DNA from 2 places in the Arcanobacterium haemolyticum DSM 20595 genome. Region 2 is predicted to be linked to the other one. Evidence: riboswitches for the same ligand, from Rfam matches in the RefSeq annotation. Region 2 holds a riboswitch; the other holds the start of a gene.

Region 1 (7,871 bases), 760 kb from region 2:
CCTTGTTCTTCGATATTGGCGTCTATATTGCAGTGGTTGGTTTGGTGCTGGATATCGTGCGTTCGTTGGGTGCAGAAATTGATCGGCATGCGGAGGATACGATGGCAAAGGAGGCACACTGATGGAATCATCATTGGCATTGATTATTCTTGCAGGCGTGTTGATGGCCGTGGGCGTCTACCTAGTGCTGGAACGTTCATTGGCTCGCGTGATTATTGGGCTTTCTGCGATTACTAACTCAGTCAATATCGTGTTTCTGATCGCGGGTGGGGCGTCTGGAGAACCTCCGCTCGTTGGAGGTGCGGCACCGGAGAAGATGGCAGATCCGCTGGTTCAAGCAATGATGCTCACCGCGATTGTGCTTTCGCTTGGATTAACGGCTTTCTTGCTCTCTGTGGGCTACCGTTCGTGGCAGTTACACGGGAACGATGAAGTACAAGACGATCTAGAAGATCAACGCTTGGCACGCCGGAGTGAAGCGGCCAAGATCGCCGAACGTGCCGATAAGCCAGAGCGTATTGAAGTGGACGCGGAAGCGGCACGTGACGAAACCGAATCGTTTGAAGGAGAGCGCGTATGAACCCGAACGTGTTGGTTGCCTTGCCGGTTGTGGTGCCGATTTTAGGCGCAGGATTATCGCTGGCATCCGCGTCTTTTCGGCGTTTGCAGGGGTGGATTTCGGTGTCGATTTTGAGCATCGTGCTAGTTGTGGATGGAATGCTGGTTGTGCTGGCTGGTTCTGGCCCCCTTGTTCTCGATATTGGTGGATGGGCTTCTCCTGTAGGAATCAGTTTAGTTGCGGATAGGTTATCGGCAATCATGCTTCTGACCTCGGTTGCCGTGACCTTGAGTGTGCTCATATATTCAGTTGCACAAGGCGTGGCAGATGGAGATGACGCAGCCCCTATCGCTGTGTATCATCCTGCTTTCTTGCTTCTCTCTGCTGGCGTATCGAACGCATTCCTATCTGGAGATCTGTTCAATATTTACGTGGGGTTTGAACTCTTGTTGATGGCGTCATTCGTCCTGATTACATTGGGTGGAACCCGCGATCGCATCCGTTCAGGCACGGTCTATATTGTGGTCTCCCTGATGTCTTCCGTTGTGCTCCTGATTGCGATTGCACTGGTGTATGCATCGGCGGGTACAGTGAATTTGGCCCAGTTGGCATTGCGGCTTCCTGACGTCGATCCGGGAGTGCGCCTGGGAATCCAAACTCTGCTTTTGATCGGTTTCGGCATCAAGGCTGCCGTGTTTCCGCTATCCGCGTGGCTTCCAGATTCATACCCAACGGCGCCTGCACCCGTGACAGCCGTGTTTGCTGGCCTACTCACAAAAGTGGGTATTTACACGATGATCCGCACACAAACGTTGCTCTTCCCATCGAATCGACTTGACGTGATGCTAGGCGTATTTGCAATCGTCACCATGCTGGCAGGTATTTTCGGTGCAGTGGCGCAGCAAGACATCAAACGCCTGCTGTCCTTCACCCTGGTGTCTCACATCGGCTATATGCTCTGGGGAATCTCCACGTCAACCGATGATGGACTCGGTGCCGGCATCTACTACGCCGTTCACCACATCACCGTTCAGACAGCACTCTTCCTTGTGGTAGGGCTCATTGAACGCCGCGGTGGAACCACGTCGCTTGTCAAACTCGGATCCCTAGCAAAACTGGCGCCGGCGCTCGCGGTTATCTACTTCATCCCCGCGCTCAATTTAGCTGGCATTCCGCCACTTTCTGGTTTCTTCGGAAAGATCGGGCTGATGCAGGCATCTGTTGATCGAGCATGGGGAATCGACTGGTGGCTGATCGGGGCAGGGATCATCACGTCGTTACTCACGTTGTATGCCGTGACTCGCGCCTGGAACATGACCTTCTGGCAGGAAGCCCCACAACCGTTAGAAAGTAAACCGATCCCGCGCGGAATGATGCTATCTGCCACCGTGCTTGTTGGCCTCACCATCGGGATCTCGATCGGGGCTGGCCCGATCACTGCGTACACCCACGATGCTGCCGCGGAACTCAATGCTCGAATGCCATATATCTCGGCAGTACTCCCAGATGCTGAACGCGGAACAGGGCAGAGTCCGCATGTGACCGAACAAAAGGAAGTGCCACATGAATAAACGCAGTTCACGATCCGTACGTCACGCGGTCTTACAGTCTGAACGTTTCCCTCACGCATCAATGGGGCTCCTGATCGGGCTCATATTCGTATGGGTGATGCTCTGGGGCGAATTCACGGTAGGGAATGTAGTTGCCGGGTTCTTGCTCGCGCTGTTCGTCACCACGGTGGCGCCATTCCCATCAGCACCTTTCGACGGCCGATTCCGCCCCTGGGGAGTTATTCTTCTTGTTCTCTTTGTGGCGTGGGAAATGATGCAGGCAACATGGCAAATCGCATGGTTTGTTATATGCGGATCACGCCCACATCCCGCTGTGATCAAAGTGCACTTAAAATCAAAATCAGATATTTACATCGCCACCGTTGCAGGCGTGACAGGCCTCATTCCTGGAACCGTTGTTATTGATACAAACCGTGAAGAATCAACGATTTACGTGCATATCTTCGATTGTCGCCTTGCAGGTGGAACCGATGCCGCCCGCGAATCAATCCTGATCGTGGAAGAACGAATCCTGCGGGCATTCGCATCCCATGATGAACTCGTATCGGCAGGCTACATACCCGGCCCGTCACGAACATACGGACGATTGGAGGACCAAGCATGATGTGGGTTATTGGCGCAAGCGCCGTCGTCGAACTAATCGCCATCGCACTGTTACTGTGGCGGCTCGGGCGCGGCCCAACCACGCTCGATCGTGTGGTAACGCTGGATATGATCACGTCCGCGGTGGTGGGCGGAATCGCGATCCTCTTCGCGTTCACGCGGCGAACCGATCTTCTGCCCGTGTTCGTGGTGTTATCGCTCGTAGGGTTCGTGGGCTCAACCGTGGCTGCTCGAAACGCAACGGAGGAACGGCAATGATCGCATTCATGGATTGGCTGGGAGTCAGCCTCATCTTCATCGGAAGCCTTCTCACGCTCATCGCCGCGATCGGAGCGGTGCGTCTGCCTGACGTCCTCTCCCTGCAACACATCGCAACTAAACCCCAGGTCATGTCGCTTATGTTGTTCATGATCGGAGTGATGCTGGTGGTGCGGGACAGCACGGTTACCTGGACTCTGCTGGCAGTGATCGCCTTTCAACTCGTCACCTCGCCGATTTCTGCTCACGTCATTTCACGAGCGGCATACCGTACCCATAAGGTCGATAACTCGCGGTTCGATGTTGACGATTTGGATCAAGACCTGCGTTCCGGATGGGATCTCACGGTAGACTAAAACAAGGTGCGCCACCTACTGGCGCTGACGGAAAGGACCACAATGAACCTCGGATATCGCCTCTTGAGCCTCGCTACCGGTGCCGTAGCAGGAATGGTTGCACGCCAGGTTGTGACCGTTATTTGGGAAAAGGGTTTCGGGCAGACTGCGCCTAGTGGCGACGAAACCGACGTCGATCTCCCGCTCGCACAAATCGCAACGTTCGCTGCCGTAACCGCTGGTGTTACCGCCTATGTAAACGAAGCAATGCAACGCAAAACCGCCCAATGGTATGGAGAAACTCCACATCAGTGAGATTTAGGTCAAACGTCCTCCTGCACACAAGATGTGCGGGAGGCGTGGTGATAGAGTTTATACGTCACAGGGGAGCGCGAAAACGCGCTGAGAGTGCGGAAACCCGCAGACCCTCACACCTGATCCGGATCATGCCGGCGTAGGAAGATGAGTACCTCTCCTTGTTGCCATCTATCGGTGGCGGCATGCCCTCCATTAACCACGGAGGACATCATGAAAACCCGTAAGTTTGGGCTTGCACTTGTTACCGCAGCCGCTCTGGCATTGAGCGCCTGCACATCCAGCGTTCCAGCCAAGAAAGCTGAAGAACCAGCCAAGGAAGAAAAGAAGGCTGAGGTAGTCAAGGTTGTTACCAACGGTTCCTTCACCCTGCCAGATGATGTGCTGGCTGAGTTCACCAAGAAATCCGGTTTCAAAGTGGAACTGCTTAACGGTGAAGAATCCGGCACGCTCGAATCCAAAATTATTTTGACCAAGAACAAGCCAGTTGGCGATGTGGTTATTGGTTTGACTGCGAATAATGTTGCTCAAGTTGCTGAAGCTGGCGTCTTCGATTCCACAGTCAAGGTTGCTGGGCCAGCAGGCGCAGATAAGTACACCGTTAAAGGCGCTGAAGGCGCGATCGCCGTTGATCGTTCCGATGCCTGCTTCAACTACGATATCGCCTACTTCAAGGATAAGGGCCTCACTCCGCCAGCCGGATTGGAAGATTTGGTGAAGCCGGAATACAAGAACCTCACCGTTATCCAGGACCCATCCAAGTCTGATACCGGTTTCGCGCTCCTCGCCTCCACCATTTCCACATTCGGTGAAGAAGGATACGTGGACTACTGGAAGAAACTCTTGGCCAACGGAACCAAGGTTGACGCAAGCTGGAAGGACGCCTACCAGGTAGATTTCACCGCTGGTGAAGGCAAGGGTGCATACCCAATCGTCATGTCCTACGCGTCCTCCCCATTCTGGACCATCACTAAAGCTGGCGATTCCTCCACCACCGCAAACGTTGCTGGCGGCTGCTACCCAGTAGTGGAATACGCAGGCGTGCTCAAGGGTGCTAAGAACACCGAAGGCGCAAAGAAGTTCCTCGAATGGATCTCCAGCCCGGAAATGCAGACTGTCATTGCTAAAGAAAACGTCACCTACCCAATCGATGAATCTGCACAGCTACCAAAAGGAATGGCCGAATTCGCGCCACGTCCAGATGCAGTCAAACCACTCGAACCAAAGATGATCGTCGAATCCAAAGAAAAGTGGATCACGTCCGTCACTGAACTCTTCTCATGATGAAGCACCCCGCACAGCGCCCACTGATTTTGTGGGCGCTGTGCGCGCTTGGGCCAGCACTTTTCCTCGCACTATTCTTTTTCGCTCCGGTTGCTGACCTGTTGAGCCTTGGCGTTGACGAACTCGCTGGGAGCTGGGCTGAATCCGGGGTTTCCGGGCTAATCGATCAGTTGAGCAGGGCACGGGCGTTTGAGGCCTTGCTGACCACTCTTGGGCTGGCCTTCGCCGGCACGATCCTCTCCATTGCCGTTGGTATTCCAGCAGCCTACGTGGTGTATCGGATACGATTCCGCGGGCAGACAATCGTGCGATTTCTGATCGTGTTCCCGTTCGTGCTGCCAACCATCGCCGTGGCCACCGCATTTCGCGCACTCTACGATTCCGCCGGCCTGTTTGGCGGGCTTGGGCTTGCCGGATCACCTGTGCTCATCGTGCTCGCCATGATGTTCTTCAACATCTCCGTGATCGTGCGAACCGTGGGAGCATCCTGGTCCACGCTCAACCCCAACCATGAAGCGGCCGCCCGCACACTCGGCGCATCACCCGCCCGTGCGTTCCTTACCGTTACCTGGCCCCGCCTTGCTCCAGCCGTCTACTCGGCATCCACCCTAGTATTCCTCTACTGTTCCACCTCATACAGCCTAGTCATGATACTTGGCTCAACCCGCACCCACACCCTAGAAACCGAAATCTATCGGCAAACATCCCAATTCTTAAACCTCGGAACCGCCGCTCTTCTGTCCCTCGTCCAAGTCATCGTCGTGGTGATCGCCCTGATCATCTCCCACTACGTCAGTAAAAAAGCAACAGTTGCCGATTCCTATTCACGATTCATCGCCGCTCCACCACGCATCACCACCCGGCAGATTCCACTAGTTGCCGGAGTGCTCGGGATCGTCACCGCCCTGATTATCCTCCCGATCGTCCAAGTCCTCATCCGATCCCTCCGCCGCAACGGAGAATTCACCCTTCAAAATTACACAGACCTCTTCCGGTCCGGAGCCGCCCGCTCCGTCGATTTCCCCATCGCCACAACCATCGGGCAATCACTCGAAGCGGCAGTCTATGCAACCGTGATCGCCGTCGTCGTCGGTGCAACCGTATCGCTCCTCGTCACCCGAAAACTCCGAATCCACCACGAAACCTGGCAAAAAATCACCGGAATCTACGATGCGCTCTTCATCTTCCCCGTAGGAATCTCCTCCGTTACGCTCGGCTTCGGAATGCTCGTAGCGCTCGGCGGCTCACTCGCCTTCATCTCAGAATCGCCACTCCTCCTCCCACTCGCACAAGCACTCGTAGCCCTCCCCATCCTCATCCGCACAATCGTGCCCATGCTGATGCGCACCAACCGGAAACTCTACGGCCCCGCACTCACACTCGGAGCCAGCCCACTACGCGCATTCTTCACCGTTGAAGGGCCCACTCTCATGCGCGCCCTCGGAGTAGCCGCCGGATTCGCCTTCGCCATCAGCATCGGCGAATTCTCCGCCACCTCATTCCTAGTGCTCCAACGCGAACCCACCCTGCCCGTCATGATCTACCACCTCATCGGGCGCGCCGGCGCTACCGATCAAGGCATGGCCTACGCCGGAACCGTGTTCCTTTGCGCCATCACCGCGATCGTTATGCTGATCGTGGAGAAGTTGAGTGCGGTTGGTGCGGGTGTCGGTGCGGGTGCGGCTGTCGGTGCTGGCGCGGGTGCAACTACCGGTGCGAATCACAGCACGCATGCCGATGCTGGCGCCACCACACTCTCCCTACCACTCACTACAAAGCAACCAGCCACTACAAAGGAACCGCGATGAGCGCAATCAGTGTCTCCCACGTTAACCTCACCTACCCGAACGGCTACCATGCCCTGCGTGACCTCAGCATCGACGTAGAACACGGGCAAACCGTGGCGCTGCTCGGCGCATCCGGGTCCGGGAAATCCACTCTGCTCCGCGCAATCGCCGGACTAGAGCCGATCAGCAGCGGCACAATCTCCATCGGCGGCACCAATATGGCTGGCGTTCCCACCCATCGCCGGCACGTTGGCATGGTGTTCCAAGACGGCCAACTCTTCCCACACCGCAACGTAGAACGCAACATCTCCTACGGGTTAGAAATGGCTGGCATGAAACGTTCTGAACGCGAAGCTCGCGTTGCTGACATGCTCGAACTTGTGGGCCTGGCGGGATTCGGGCAGCGTCCCGTAGGGACTCTGTCCGGGGGCCAAGCGCAACGAGTTGCCTTGGCCCGATCGCTCGCCCCACGGCCACAGGTACTTCTTCTGGACGAACCCCTATCGGCACTAGACAAAGAGCTGCGCGAACGGCTGGCAGTAGATGTGCGCCAGATCCTGCGAAACTCCCAGATGACAGCCATTTTCGTCACTCACGATCCCGACGAAGCCACCATCGTTGCCGATCGCGTGCTCCGCATGGCAGAGGGGGCATTCGTTTCCTAGCTAGTACATGGCCAGAAAAAGCGGCAGGGAGGGCAGGAGGCTCATATAGAGCACTCCTGCCCTCCCTGCCGCTTATTTAGCACATGGCCAACGCGCCTAGAACGCGTTTGAAGTAAAAATCAGCGGAAACAGGCCTAGGAAGCCCAGCACCGCGCCGCGAATTCGCGCAACGGTTCGCGGATTCCGGCCGCCACTTCCTCTTGAGTCTGCGCATCCGCCCTATCCGCCCAAATCGAGAAGAACGCGCCCACCAGCTGCTCTGGATACGCGCCGCCAATAGTTGGGATTTCTTGAATTGTTTGATCCACGGTTCGCATGGCGTTCGACGACGTCGATACCCGCGGTGGCAACTGCGGAAAAAATCCCGGATGCCAGTTCGCGTTGATAATACGTTCGGCAGTGGGGTAGCGGTAACCGGCGTTCTCTCCCAACACATAGTAGAAGAGCGAATCGTTAAAATTGACGATCCGGTAGTTGGCCTCCAAGGCGTCAGC
Region 2 (7,871 bases):
ACAGCCGAATTCAACTTCTTTGCCAACGATTCATCACGTGAGAGAATCATGCCGGAACGTGGACCACCGATGGTCTTGTGAATCGTGGTTGTTACAACATCAGCATACGGAACTGGGCTTGGATGCACGCCTGCAGCCACCAAACCAGCAAAGTGCGCCATATCAACCCACAAGTAAGCACCAACTTCATCCGCAATTTCACGGAACGCCGCGAAATCAACGTGGCGTGGGTAAGCAGACCAGCCAGCGATAATCATCTTCGGGCGATGCTCCAACGCCAACCGGCGGACCTCATCCATGTCAATCAGATAGGTTTCAGGATCAACACCATACGAAACGATGGTGAAGTTCTTACCAGAGAAGTTCAACTTCATACCGTGAGTCAAATGCCCACCATGAGCCAGCGACATCCCCATCACCGTATCGCCATGGCTCAACAACGCATGATAAATCGCCGCATTAGCCTGAGCACCCGCGTGCGGCTGAACGTTCACGTAAGCCGCCCCAAAAAGTTCCTTTGCCCGAGCAATGGCCAGGTTTTCGGCCACATCAACATGCTCACAACCGCCATAATAGCGGCGCCCCGGATAACCTTCTGCATACTTGTTCGTCAACACCGAACCCTGTGCCTGCAACACTGCCCGCGGCACAAAATTTTCTGATGCAATCATTTCGAGTGTGGCACGCTGGCGCCCCAACTCATCATCCAAAACCTGAGCAATCTCAGGATCCAACTCAGCTAGCGAAAGATTAAAAGAATCTACCACTTACGGCCTCCTCCAGGACGTCCATTACAGATGCTTACAAGACTAGCCTACCGAGCTCCTCCCACACATTTTCGTATCACGTAGAAAGACCGTAACGTGGGCAACGGCGTCGTCGTCAAAAAGAACATAAAATAAACGTATGGAAAACACGATGCTCACCCCACACTCACTCATCTTTACAATCTCATGCCCAGATCAGCCGGGCATTGTGTACGCCGTAACCGGGCTTCTAACCCAAGTAGGCGCGAACGTGACGCAATCGCAGCAATACCGCGATCCCAGCCAAGATCGCTTCTATATTCGGCTCCAAGCGGACGTTCCAGGCGGCCGCCCCACAATCGATGCCGCGTTCGCTGCGCTCGGAGCCCGCTACAACATGGACTACACAATTTCGGACGCAAGCCCAATGCGAACCATCATCATGTGCTCCAAAGAACCCCACTGTTTAAGCGATCTTCTGGCAAAACAACGCGAAGGTCGCCTGCCACTGAACGTGGCAGCGGTAGTTTCCAACCACGAAACTCTGCGGCTGCTCGCCGAATTTTACGAAGTCCCCTTCACCCATATTCCTGTGACGAAAGATACAAAACCCGAAGCCGAAGCCCAACTCCTCAAACTCGTGGAAGAAACCGGCGCGGAACTCGTTGTGCTGGCCCGCTACATGCAAGTCCTCTCAGATTCCATCTGCGAAAAACTCGCCGGAAAAATCATCAACATTCACCATTCGTTCCTGCCATCCTTCAAAGGCGCCCGCCCCTACGCGCAAGCCCACGCCCGCGGGGTCAAACTCATCGGCGCCACCGCCCACTACGTCACTGCTGACCTGGACGAAGGCCCAATCATCGAACAAGACGTGGCGCGCGTATCCCACGCCCATGACGTCACAGAATTGCAGGCCATGGGCGCGGAAGTCGAACGCCAGGTTCTCTCCCGCGCCGTCCGCTGGCACGCCGAACACCGCGTGCTTCACGCCGGCCTGCGCACGGTTGTGTTTGGGTAAGCCCCTTCCCCAAACCGCGCGCAGCTACCGCATCCGCCGCGCCTGATCGAAGAATTCGCATTCCCATCGGGCGGCAACGCTGTAAGCCTGCAGCGCCGCCGCACGTTCCTCCGGCGTAGCACCGGCCAGCGCTTTCTCCATCAGGCGGATCCGGTGTGCGGTGGCGTCGATGAATCCTTGATCAGAGTACATCGATAACCATTCGTGGTATGGGTGGGTTGGCGTGTTCGCTTCGGCTAGGAGTTCGCCGATGTGCGCATAGATCCAGAAGCACGGGAGCACGGCGGCCACGCCAACCACGTACGGATCCGTTGACGTCCGTGCCAGCAAATGGTCCGTGTATCCGGTGGTCACGGGGCTCATGGCGTAGGACGATTCTGGGATGGCATCGGAATGTTTGGTGAGCCAGTTTCGGTGGAGTTCTTGTTCCACGATCACGCATTCGGCGCTGCTTTGTGCCCAGGCGGCAACGTCGGCGGGCTCGGTTGCTCTGGCCGCGAGGTGTGCCAGCGCGCGTACATACGTATCTAAGTAGAGCGCGTCTTGCCGTTGGTATGCGGTGAATTGCCAGTATGGGAGCGTTCCGGCCGCGAGTTGTTGGATGAATGGCAGTTCCCACGTATCTTCCACTACGTCTTGGGTTGCGTTCCACAGGAGCGTTGTCCAGGGGCCGGCTGGCGCGATTCGCGGTGTACGCACGTCCCATTCAGTTGGTTTTCCGTTCTGACGGAAGATTCGCGTTTGAGCGACGTCCGTGGCACGTGCGCTTTCTGGCGTGGCGAGTGGCGTTGGCGCCGGTAGCCATGGTTGTGCGGGGATGGAGGCTTCCATTCGACGCAGTTTGTGCGAGTGATCCACTGGGCCGTGTCCCGTTCCCACCTGCAGTTTTTCTCCGTAACTGATTGCTTCGTGAAGCCAGTCGGTTACCCATCCGAGTGCGCGCGTTGCGTTTCCTTCCGCCGCGAGCCGCGTGGCGAGCGCACTTGATAGTGAACATCCTGTTCCATGAGTGGCGTCTGTATCAACACGTTCCGTGTGTGCTTCCGTAATCACGCCTTCCGCATCAACCAACGCATTCGTCACGATTCGTTCCGTCAAGTGCCCACCTTTCACGAGCACAGTTGCGTTAATGTCCCGCGCAAGTTTTTGCGCGGCAGCGATCGCGTCAGAGTGGTTCTGTATCGTTCCAGGCGCGAGTTGCGCAAGGATTTCGAGTTCAGGGATATTCGGGGTGACCACGGTTGCGTGGTGCAACATATTTTTGAGGGCGTCTTCGGCTTCCGTATCAAGCAGACGGTCTCCTGACGTTGCAACCATGACAGGATCGACGACGACGATCGGCGGCTTATGGCCGTCTAGCCATTCATCGACAATCTGGATGTAGCCGGTGTTGCCGAGCATCCCGATTTTAACTGCGTCGATAACGACGTCGTCGTTCAACGCCTCAAGCTGGTCACGAATAACGGATGGTGGCGGCGAAAAAATGCTGCGCACACCTTGAGTATTTTGGGCAACGATCGCGGTGACAACCGAATAGGCGAAACCACCAGTGGCGGTGATCGATTTGATGTCTGCTTGAGCGCCGGCGCCGCCACTTGGGTCAGTTCCAGCAATGGTGAGGATACGAGGAATAGACATGTTTTCCTTAAAAAATTGTAATAATCCGCAAGATCAAGCTGCGGCGTTCCAGGTTGAGACGAGTTCATGGGCTGCCTCATAGGGGCTGGTGGCAGAAACAATCGCGGAGACTACTGCAGCGGAGTGAACGTTGCCGGCAAGTGCTGCTACGTCGCGTTTTCCAATACCTCCGATAGCTGTAACAGGAAGGCGCGCAGTACCCGCGGCGGCAATCATTCCATCGATACCAAGCGGTTTTGGGGCATCTGTTTTCGTTGCAGTGGCGTGTACTACTCCTAAACCGATCCAATCGATGACGTCTAATTCGTTGGCTTCCTGTAATTCTTGTGGCGTAGCGGCCGAGTAACCGATAAATGGCCGCTCGCCAATCAGATCGCGAACGATACGTGGATGAATGTCTGTTTGCCCGATATGGACGCCATGAACATAGATTCCTTTCGTTTGGAGCGCCAAAAACACATCAACTCGATCATTAATCACGATCTGGACGTGCGTGTTTCGAAGTATGTCCCAGACTTCTTGAGCGAGCTGATATAAGTACCGGGCGTCAACATTTTTCCAGCGCAACTGGATGGTGGTAACACCGGCGTCTGCTGCAGCTTTACATGTTTTCAGGGTTTCGGAGATCGCCTGCTGGTACCAATCGTTGCTATCTGGAAGATAGGGCACTCCGATCCGGGCCATGCTCAGCCCTGGATCCGTCACAAGATAGATTCCGCCGCGTGGCGTTGCGCGTTTCATGATACGAGCGCCAGAGATTCGAACGTTTCAGCGGCTGTATTGTAGATTGCGTCAACCAGGCTGGCTGCAAACGTGCCGGGTCCTTGTGCAGATTCGGCGGCGCGTTGCGCGGCGATTCCCATAACAACGTGTGCGGCTGTGACGGCGTCGAGCCAATCTTCACGCGGGCTAGCACCAACGTAACCGGCGATCAATGCACCCAGCGAACATCCTGCACCAGTGACTAGAGTAAGCCATTCGTGGCCGTTGTTGCACCGGCGGTCATTAATCCCGTCAGTAATGAAATCTTCTTTTCCAGAAACTGCAACGATTGCACCTAACTGTTGTGCGAGGGATCGAGCGGCTGGTTCAGCGGCTGCTACATCATCAGTGGCGTCGGTTCCACGGCCACCTTCACCGCCAGCTAAAGCAATGATTTCTGAGGCATTTCCGCGGATTACTGCTGGTTTATATTCTAGTAGCTGGTGTGCAAGGGAGGTTCGAACAGAAAGGGCTCCAACCGCTACAGGATCAAGAACCCACGGTGTTCCTGCTCTGTTCGCAGAATCGGCAGCTTGTAGCATTGCTAATTGTTGGGCCGGGGCTATTGTTCCCACATTAATGAGAATGGCAGATGCGATGCCCGCAAATTCGCGAGTTTCATCAGGAGCATCCACCATTGCCGGTGCGCACCCTGCCGCAAGTAAAACGTTGGCGGTAAATTGCTGAACTACCGTGTTGGTTAGGCACTGAACCAGTGGATGGTTGTGGGTTGTAGTACGCCATGCAGCTATGATGGCGTGGGTATAGCTATCGCTCATCTTCCATTCCTCCGCTCGCATTATCGAGATCAGGTTTTCGGGTGTGTTCTCAGCCATGTATGGCACCCCGTGGTGGTTTTAATGTATCTGATGTTGTCGATTTTTTCGACTTATTAGAGCAGGTGAGGCGGGATCACGTCCTTCGCACACATATCTTCAGGAAGGTCTTTGAGAATCCGCACTGGGTTCCCGACTGCTACGACGTTGGCTGGCACGTCCTTGTTCACAACTGCGCCTGCACCGATTACGCTGTTATCTCCAATGGTTACTCCTGGGAGGATAATTGCTCCTGCTCCTAGCCACACATTGTCGCCAATCGTAATCGGGCTGCCTGCTTCCCAGCCTTCACCACGTAGCGTCGGTTCTAACGGATGCCATGCAGTGAGGATTTGGACGCGTGGGGCGATTTGGCATCTTTTACCAATGGTAATCGGCGCGACATCAAGCACAATACAATCGTAGTTGATGAAAGTCCCTGCACCGATCGACGTATGTTTTCCATAATCCACATAGAGTGGAGCACGAATCACAACGTCTTCTCCCACATAGCCCAACCAATCCTGAAGGATAGCCGAATGCGATTCCCAATCTGCGGATGGGAGGGAGTTAAACCTATCTTGGCATTCCATGGCATGTTCATACACCGAACGAAATGCTTCGCCTTCTGGCTTGTAGAGATCTCCATGAAGCATCCGGTTGTAAAGTTCTTGATCGCGCGTCATATTTTCTCCTTATTCGATTCCGCGTAGTGCTGCCCACCGCGATAGTTCATGCCTATTGGACAGCTGGAGTTTTCGTAGAACAGCAGAAACATGTGTTTCCACAGTCTTGATAGAAATAAACAGTTCTGTGGCAGTTTCACGATACGTGTACCCACGAGCGATAAGACGCATCACCTCTTGTTCGCGTTCAGATAAGCGATCAAGTTCTTCATCACGTTCTGCAATATCAGTTGTTTGCGAACCGAATGCATCCAGAACAAAACCTGCTAGCCGTGGTGAAAATGCCGCGTCTCCCCCAGCCACGCGCTTAATGGCTTCCACAAGTTCATCAACATTCACAGCCTTCGTTACATATCCGCGAGCGCCGGCTCGAATAACCGCCACCACATCGTTGGCTGCATCGGACACAGAAAGGGCAAGGAATCGGGTACTTACTCCAGCTGCAAGCACACGGCGGGCAACTTCTGCTCCTCCTCCACCGTTTCCACCGGGTAGGTGGACGTCGAGCAAGACCACGTCAGGAACGGCATCAGGTTCTAGCGTAGTGAGCTGGGTAATCGCGTCGTCAACGGATTCGGCTTGGCCAGTGACGTCCATATTGGCAATCGGTTCGAGCTGAGATATAACTCCTGCACGAACAAGCGCATGATCGTCAACAATAAAAATTCGTAGACTCATTCGTGTTTTCCGTTCCATACCTTGATACGTACTTCTGTTCCGCCTGTTGGAAGAGGAGAACGTATGTCTGTTTCCCCATTAACTTTAGCAATTCGTCCGCGGATTGAATCACGAATTCCGGCGCGATCTGCTGGGATCTCCTCTGGGATGAATCCTTGCCCGCGGTCTCGTACAAAAACTTCGCTTGTTTCGTCACTTAATTGGGCATAGACGGAGATCGCTCCTGAGGCATGTTTTGCCGCGTTTGTTATTGCTTCTCGCGTTGCTCCAATCAGTGCGTGCGTGTGATGCGACGGTATGGCATCTCCAGTTGTTACCACATCAACAGGTACATGGAATCGATCTTCGATGTCTGCAGCAACCTTCGTTATATCGTCGGCAACAGATGTTCCTTCTGTGCTCCGATCAGAGTAGAGGTATTTGCGTAGATCGCGTTCTTGAGCGCGAGCAAGCGTTGCTACTTCCTCAGGGTATTCCGCACGCGAGCGAATGAGCGCCAAGGTTTGAAGTACTGAATCGTGTAGATGAGCTGCGATATCCGCGCGTTCAGATTCCCTGATACGTTCTGCGTATTCTTCACGCAACCGGGTGCGGTTATGCAGTAATACTGGCGCTACGATGATACTTACCGTTATCAGCACGGCAATGCCCACGCTAAGCCCCGCAATAGTTTGATAAGCGCCATAATACGTTCCCATCATCAACAAAGCACCAACGATCGCGATGAGTCCTCCGATGATCGTCCATGTAATCGGAGCAGATTCATCTCCCACTGGATGGGACCAAGCGATTCCAGCTCCTACTACCATGATCAAAAATGGGATCATGAAATGACTACCGGAAACACCATAGCCCCCTTGAGAAATATAAATTCCTAAGGCGCCAACGAGTAAGATTCCTGCGGTCAAAAATAATGGGCGGTTAACGTGCTTTTCTTCTCTCGAATCGTTCAGCTCTGGTACGATCCGAGAATTCTTCGCTGGCTTAGATCCTTCTTTTGGAACAGAAACGGCCAACACGATGTAAATCAGTGCGCCTAAACCGAACATAAACGTGCCAAGGGCAAAGGCCCAACGCCAGGTTGCTACATGGCCTCCTATATGGACGCTTAGCCCCCGCGCTACGCCAGCCACGATGCGTGGCGAACGGCGTACGAATTCGGGACGCTCTTTTACACCGGGAGCCCGCAAATGGGAATAATCGTGCTCTGCTCTCATACTTCTATCTTCACATACCCTTGCTATACAGGCTCACCTCTTCCTCAAGAATCAGGGTTCTTTCAGGGGGTTCCCTCATAGATAATTTCGTTCGTCCTTGACACGATAGATTCATGAACACTTTCACTCGTTTGAGGAACCAACCTCTGCGCCGTACAGATGATGGATATCTCGGTGGCGTCTGCGCCGGATTGTCACATCGATGGAATATTTCCCCCATCCTTTTACGGATCGCATTCTTTATTGCATGCTTCTTTGGTGGGCTGGGCGTGATCGCTTACGGAGTAGCATGGCTACTTATCCCACAT

The links. A riboswitch is a leader RNA that binds a small molecule or an ion and turns the genes downstream of it on or off. The one in region 2 is predicted to bind thiamine pyrophosphate.
Positions count from the first base shown of each region.
Region 1: linked by a shared signal. The riboswitch ahead of ARCH_RS00785 (thiamine ABC transporter substrate-binding protein) and the one ahead of thiM (hydroxyethylthiazole kinase) in region 2 are both predicted to bind thiamine pyrophosphate.

Region 1 is NC_014218.1:186,207-194,077, forward strand. It holds gene ARCH_RS00750 (Na+/H+ antiporter subunit A) at 1-122, shown strand, start outside; gene ARCH_RS00755 (Na(+)/H(+) antiporter subunit C) at 122-580, shown strand; gene ARCH_RS00760 (Na+/H+ antiporter subunit D) at 577-2,130, shown strand; gene ARCH_RS00765 (Na+/H+ antiporter subunit E) at 2,123-2,734, shown strand; gene ARCH_RS00770 (monovalent cation/H+ antiporter complex subunit F) at 2,731-2,991, shown strand; gene mnhG (monovalent cation/H(+) antiporter subunit G) at 2,988-3,347, shown strand; gene ARCH_RS00780 (DUF4235 domain-containing protein) at 3,390-3,641, shown strand; TPP riboswitch at 3,700-3,805, shown strand; gene ARCH_RS00785 (thiamine ABC transporter substrate-binding protein) at 3,855-4,925, shown strand; gene ARCH_RS00790 (ABC transporter permease) at 4,922-6,733, shown strand; gene ARCH_RS00795 (ABC transporter ATP-binding protein) at 6,730-7,377, shown strand; gene ARCH_RS00800 (family 20 glycosylhydrolase) at 7,512-7,871, opposite strand, start outside.
Region 2 is NC_014218.1:1,410,995-1,418,865, forward strand. It holds gene glyA (serine hydroxymethyltransferase) at 1-767, opposite strand, end outside; gene purU (formyltetrahydrofolate deformylase) at 907-1,767, shown strand; gene ARCH_RS06435 (bifunctional hydroxymethylpyrimidine kinase/phosphomethylpyrimidine kinase) at 1,792-3,405, opposite strand; gene ARCH_RS06440 (thiamine phosphate synthase) at 3,439-4,146, opposite strand; gene thiM (hydroxyethylthiazole kinase) at 4,143-4,946, opposite strand; TPP riboswitch at 4,936-5,026, opposite strand; gene ARCH_RS06450 (sugar O-acetyltransferase) at 5,060-5,668, opposite strand; gene ARCH_RS06455 (response regulator) at 5,678-6,346, opposite strand; gene ARCH_RS06460 (PspC domain-containing protein) at 6,343-7,563, opposite strand; gene ARCH_RS06465 (PspC domain-containing protein) at 7,677-7,871, shown strand, end outside.